2 linked regions of the Catenuloplanes niger genome follow. The protein of the gene in region 1 binds, or shares a complex with, the protein of each later gene. Links are inferred from orthologs where the notes say so. Each region holds a gene or a part of one and is shown in the gene's direction. Other genes may lie near its edges. The genes, in order: nusB and rpsJ.

Region 1 (3,087 bases):
GGGGTGTGCTGCCAGATGCCCGGCACCTCGGCCGCGAGCGGGCCGCCCAGGCTCGACGGCCCGTACAGGTAGACGTCCATCCCCTGCGCGAACATCCGGCCCTGCGCGAGGTAGCTGTAGACGTCCCGGCTGAACAGCGGCGGCGCCACCACCAGCGGCGCCGCCCAGAGCCCGAGCGTGATCTGCATCGAGCGCGCGGCCGGGTTCTCCGCGCCCAGCCGCCACCAGGCGACCACCAGCAGAGCCAGCCCGGCGTACGCCACGACCAGGCCGACGCCGACCATGCCCGCCCGGTCCGCCGCCTGTTGATAGGGCAGCGCACCGGCCGTGGTCCCGCCCAACGCGAGCATCACGGCGCCGGCGAAGCCGAGCCATCGGGGCACGCCACCGACCATGATCGGACGGCCGGCGAGGCGGACGGTCGGCAAGCTGCGCGACACGCGGTTCGGCAGGCTGGAGGCAGTCAGCACGCCCGCAACTTGCCAGTAACGGGTGTCTATTCGGCGACGACGAGGTAACGATTGATTGATCGTCAACGGACGGCGGCGCGGTCATCACGCGCATGACCGGCCCGGGAGGCGGCGAGCCGGGTGCGCCGGTAGACTGGGCTATTGTCCGCAAACGTAGTGCCGGTTTCACACACACGGCTTCACACCAAGGCAGGAAATGGCGACCACCAACGACCTCAAGAACGGCCTGGTCCTCAACCTCGACAAGGAGCTGTGGTCCGTCGTCGAGTTCCAGCACGTGAAGCCCGGCAAGGGCCCGGCCTTCGTGCGCACCAAGCTGAAGAGCGTGATGTCCGGCAAGGTGGTCGACAAGACCTTCAACGCCGGCACCAAGGTCGAGACGGCCACGGTCGACAAGCGGACCATGCAGTACCTCTACCTCGACGGTGACGAGTACGTCTTCATGGACCACACCGACACGTTCGAGCAGTTCCACGTGCCGAGCGCGGTCGTCGGCTCGAACGCCGACTTCCTGCTGCCCGAGGCCGAGGTGACGGTCGCGTTCCACGAGGGCGTCCCGCTCTACGTCGAGCTGCCGACCTCGGTGTTCCTCGAGGTGACCTACACCGAGCCGGGCCTGCAGGGCGACCGCTCCACCGGCGGCACCAAGCCCGCCACCGTGGAGACCGGCGCGACGGTCCAGGTGCCGCTCTTCATCACCACCGGCGAAAAGATCAAGGTCGACACCCGCGACGGCCGCTACCTCGGCCGCTCCTAATGGCGGAGGGCCCGAAGCAGTCGATGCCCGCTCGCCGCAAGGCGCGCAAGCGGGCGCTCGACGTCCTCTACGAGGCCGACCTGCGGGACCTGCCGCCGGTCGAGGTCCTGGCCAGCTACCTCGAGCGCATCGAGCAGCCCCGGCCCGACCACATCGGCTACACGATCCACCTCGTCGAGGGCGTCGCCGCCCACCTCGACCGGGTCGACGAGCTGCTGGCCAGCTACGCCGAGGGCTGGACGATCGACCGCATGCCGGTCGTCGACCGGAACCTGGCGCGGATCGCGGTCTACGAGCTCCTCTACGCGGACGACATAGACGACGCGGTCGCCATCACGGAGGCCGTGGAGCTGGCACGCCAGATGTCCACCGACGATTCCCCGCGCTTCCTCAACGGCATCCTCGGCCGCATCGCCGAGTACGCCACCCGCTGAAGCACCCGCCCAGCCTCCCCCGAAAGCCCGCCCGGCCCCCAGCCCGGCGGGCTTTCGTTCACCCTTCTCGGGGGCCGGGCTGAGGGCCATTCGCCGCATCGAGCGCCACACCTGACGTCGTCCCGCCCGGGCCGCCGGCGACCCACGGCACAGGTACACCGCGTGGACGGCATCCGGCGTCGCGACCACGCAGGCCCGTCCGCGGCTGACGCCGCGACCCACGTGCCGCCGCCCGATCACGGTCTCGGACGACGCGCTCGCCGTGTCCGCCCGCGGCTGACGCCGTGACCCACGTCCGCCGTCCTTCGGCGTTACGAGTCGCGGGTCCAGCGCCGTTCGACGGCCACCCGCAGATCCGTTCGTGGCCGACGCCGTGACCTGCGGACCACCGGCGTCCGACGTCACGAGTCGCGCGGCCGCAGGCGGGCCGCAGGTCCGTTCGCGGCTGCCGTCGTGGCCTGCGACGCGGAGGCGGCCAACGGCGGAAGCTGCGGAGCCGGCGGCTATCGGCGGGTGTGATCCACCGATTCATCTTGTGGCTGGCGTCGCGGCCTGCGAATCACTGGCCTTCGACGATGGGAGTTGCGGGGTTGGCGGGCCCTGCCGGCGCGAGCCGCACACTACATCGCGACCTGCGGGTCACTGCTGGCCGGCAGCGCGAGTCGGGGCGTTGGCAGTGGTGAACAAGCGCGGTCCGCAGGCTCAGGTAAGCGGCGGCGTTCGACACCGCAGGTGAGGACGCGGTAGCGGCAGCCGGGAGGGTGGCGGCGCTCGTGGCGGAGATCGCCGGTGGCCGGTAGCGCGAGTTGCAATGCTCAGTGGGCGGCGGCGCGCCCCTCAGCCCGTCGATGACCGGCGATCCCGAACCGCGCTCCAGACGGACGACGCAAGCCCCGGCTTACCCCACGAGTCCTGTCCCTCAGGCCACCCCGCGAGTCTTATGCCCGGTGGACATTTGCGCATGGTCGATGGCCATGCTGCTCGCCCGGCCCAGCGAAGCCGGGCGTTTCGTAACCCGAGAGACAGACCTCAGCCCGGTTCCGCCGGGGGGGTGTCCCTATGGTTTTCGTCAAGCCTCAGGGGCAGATTCCTTGGTTGTTTTGGGCTGGTACGGGGTTTTGGTGCGGAGCATGGCGTGGAGGACGTCGGCGCGGCGGCGGGCGAGGCAGATGATGGCGGCGTTGTGTTTCTTGCCCTCAGCGCGTTTGCGGTCGTAGTAGGCCCTGGATGGTGGGTGGGACAGCGACGCGAACGCGGCGAGGAAGAACGCGCGTTTGAGCTGCTTGTTCCCGGATTTCGGCGGGTGTTCGCCGCGGATCGAGCTGCCGGAACGCCGCGTCACGGGCGCGAGCCCGGCGTAGGCGGCGAGGTGCCCTGCGGTCTTGAACGCGGTGGCGTCGCCGACTTCGAGGAGTATCCGGGCGCC
Region 2 (3,163 bases), 3.2 Mb from region 1 along the record:
CGAGATCGACAAGGCGCCGGAGGAGAAGGCCCGCGGTATCACGATCTCCATCGCGCACGTCGAGTACCAGACCGACAAGCGGCACTACGCCCACGTCGACTGCCCCGGCCACGCGGACTACATCAAGAACATGATCACCGGTGCCGCGCAGATGGACGGCGCGATCCTGGTGGTCGCGGCGACCGACGGCCCGATGCCGCAGACCAAGGAGCACGTGCTCCTGGCCCGCCAGGTCGGCGTTCCGTACATCGTCGTGGCGCTCAACAAGAGCGACATGGTCGACGACGAGGAGCTCCTGGAGCTCGTCGAGCTCGAGGTTCGCGAGCTGCTCAGCACCTACGAGTTCCCGGGCGACGACCTTCCGGTCGTGCGTGTCTCGGCGCTCAAGGCGCTGGAGGGCGACCCGGAGTGGACCGGCAAGCTGCTCGAGCTGATGGACGCGGTCGACACCGCGATCCCGCAGCCCGACCGTGAGACCGAGAAGCCGTTCCTCATGCCGATCGAGGACGTCTTCACGATCACCGGCCGCGGCACCGTGGTCACCGGTCGCGCGGAGCGCGGCATCCTCAAGCCGAACGAGGAGGTGGAGATCGTCGGTATTCGCGAGAAGTCGACCAAGACGATCTGCACCGGTATCGAGATGTTCCGCAAGGTGCTGGACGAGGCGCGTGCCGGCGAGAACGTCGGTCTGCTCCTCCGCGGCATCAAGCGCGAGGACGTCGAGCGCGGCATGGTCGTCATCAAGCCGGGCACCACGACTCCGCACACGGAGTTCGAGGGCCAGGTTTACATCCTCTCCAAGGAGGAGGGTGGCCGGCACACGCCGTTCTTCCAGAACTACCGTCCGCAGTTCTACTTCCGGACCACCGACGTGACCGGTGTCGTTACCCTCCCCGAGGGCACCGAGATGGTCATGCCGGGCGACTCCACCTCGATGGCGGTCAAGCTGATCCAGCCCATCGCCATGGAGCAGGGCCTGAAGTTCGCGATCCGTGAGGGTGGCCGCACCGTCGGCGCCGGCACGGTCACGAAGATCATCAAGTAAGTAAACAGGTACCCCGATTAGCGTTGCCGTTCGGTAGTACGGCATACTAGTCAGGTTGCGTCCGCGCGGGGCGGTTGGATGCGCTGTGTCCTCGTGACATTGTGTCCAGCCGCCCTCGCCCGGCGTCTGGGGTTTGTTGATCAATGAATAGTTGGTTGATCGCCCAGGGCGCCCCGATCCCGGCGGACGAGGTCCTCACCGAGGGCTGACGGGCAATCGCTCCGGATTTCGGGGCGGAGCGTGAAGTTAAAACGCGACACGCCCGACCGCGGGGGTCGGACAGCACAGGGTCGAGGGCCCTGTGCCCCGGGTCAAATCCGGCCGGTGAAACACCCGGCCGAGTCTGATCCGGGGGCATGCCGAGGAGTTCTACTCGGCAGGTAGCGGCATCGAGAGAAGGAAACAGAAGCCACCATGGCGGGACAGAAGATCCGCATCCGGCTCAAGGCCTACGACCACGAGGTCGTCGATTCCTCGGCGCGGAAGATCGTCGAGACGGTGACGCGCACCGGGGCGCAGGTCGCGGGCCCGGTGCCGCTGCCCACGGAGATCAACCGTTTCTGCGTGATCCGTTCGCCGCACAAGTACAAGGACTCGCGCGAGCACTTCGAGATGCGTACGCACAAGCGTCTGATCGACATCATCGACCCGACTCCGAAGACGGTCGACTCGCTCATGCGTCTCGACCTGCCGGCCGGCGTCGACATCGAGATCAAGCTGTAGGGACTGCGAACTCATGGACAGGCAAGTGAAGGGCATCCTGGGCGCCAAGCTCGGCATGACCCAGGTCTGGGACAACAACAAGGTTGTCCCGGTGACCGTGGTGCAGGCCGGCCCGTGCGTCGTGACCCAGGTCCGCACCGCTGACACGGACGGCTACTCCGCGATCCAGCTGGCGTTCGGTGCGATCGACCCCCGCAAGGCGAACAAGCCGCGGGCCGGGCACTTCGCCAAGGCTGACGTGGCGCCGCGCCGTCACATCGTCGAGCTTCGGACGACCGACGCCAGCGAGTACTCGCTCGGCCAGGAGGTCACCGTCGACTCGTTCCCGGTGGGTTCCCCGGTCGACGTGACCGGCCGGACCAAGGGCAAGGGCTTCGCCGGTGTCATGAAGCGGCACGGCTTCCACGGTCTCCGCGCGAGCCACGGTGTCGAGCGCAAGCACCGCTCCCCGGGCTCGATCGGCGCCTGCGCGACCCCCGGTCGCGTGTTCAAGGGCGTCCGCATGGCGGGCCGGATGGGCAGCGCGCGCTACACCGTGCAGAACCTGACCGTGCAGGCGGTCGACGTGGAGAACAACCTGCTGCTCGTCCGCGGTGCCATTCCTGGCCCCAAGGGCGCGCTGATCCTGGTTCGCTCCGCGACGAAGGCCCCCGTCAAGAAGGGTGCTGCCAAGTGAGCTCCGTTGACGTGCTGAACACCGAGGGCGCGAAGGCCGGCTCCGTCGAGCTGCCCGCGGCGATCTTCGACGTGCAGGCCAACATCCCGCTGATGCACCAGGTCGTGGTGGCTCAGCTGGCGGCCGCCCGGCAGGGCACGCACAAGGCGAAGACCCGTGGTGAGGTCTCCGGCGGCGGCAAGAAGCCGTACAAGCAGAAGGGCACCGGCCGCGCCCGTCAGGGCTCGACCCGTGCGCCGCAGTTCGCCGGCGGTGGCGTCGTGCACGGCCCCGTGCCGCGCGACTACTCGCAGCGGACCCCGAAGAAGATGAAGGCTGCCGCGCTGCGGGGTGCCCTCTCGGACCGGGCTCGCGACAACGCGGTGTTCGTGGTCGAGGCGTTCGTCTCCGGCGAGACGCCGTCGACGAAGGCCGCGCTGGCCACGCTGCGCAAGGTCACCGAGGAGACCAAGGTCCTGGTCGTGCTGACCGGCGTGGACGAGCTGAACTGGCTCTCGCTGCGCAACGAGCCGACCGTGCACCTGCTCGAGGTCGGGCAGCTCAACACGTACGACGTGCTGAACTCCTCTGCGGTGATCTTCACCAAGGACGCCTACGACGAGTTCACGGGCGCCGGCAAGGCCGAGGAGGGCGACAAGTGACCACCATCGCGGACCCGCGCGACATCATCATCGCGCCGGTGGTCTCCGAGAAGAGCTACAGCGTTCTCGACCAGAACT

What was found.
Region 2: the proteins of nusB (region 1) and rpsJ are in contact, whole or in part, in a solved structure (PDB 3D3B), measured with the Escherichia coli proteins. The link is inferred for Catenuloplanes niger from one-to-one orthologs.

The regions. Positions count from the first base shown.
Region 1 is NZ_JAVDYC010000001.1:6,813,365-6,816,451, forward strand. Bases 184-2,955 are described here. They hold nusB (transcription antitermination factor NusB), read left to right. Parts: upstream 184-1,250; coding sequence 1,251-1,661; downstream 1,662-2,955. Other genes in these bases: mptB (polyprenol phosphomannose-dependent alpha 1,6 mannosyltransferase MptB), read right to left, coding at 184-470; efp (elongation factor P), read left to right, coding at 667-1,227; J2S44_RS30295 (IS110 family RNA-guided transposase), read right to left, coding at 2,731-2,955. Also shown: more of mptB, read right to left, coding at 1-183; more of J2S44_RS30295, read right to left, coding at 2,956-3,087. UniProt on the Escherichia coli protein: Part of the processive rRNA transcription and antitermination complex (rrnTAC). The complex forms an RNA-chaperone ring around the RNA exit tunnel of RNA polymerase (RNAP).
Region 2 is NZ_JAVDYC010000001.1:3,603,350-3,606,512, reverse strand. The notes cover bases 266-3,113. They hold rpsJ (30S ribosomal protein S10), read left to right. Parts: upstream 266-1,459; coding sequence 1,460-1,768; downstream 1,769-3,113. Other genes in these bases: rplW (50S ribosomal protein L23), read left to right, coding at 3,082-3,113; rplD (50S ribosomal protein L4), read left to right, coding at 2,441-3,085; rplC (50S ribosomal protein L3), read left to right, coding at 1,782-2,444; tuf (elongation factor Tu), read left to right, coding at 266-1,045. Outside these bases: more of tuf, read left to right, coding at 1-265; more of rplW, read left to right, coding at 3,114-3,163. UniProt on the Escherichia coli protein: Involved in the binding of tRNA to the ribosomes. Part of the processive rRNA transcription and antitermination complex (rrnTAC). The complex forms an RNA-chaperone ring around the RNA exit tunnel of RNA polymerase (RNAP).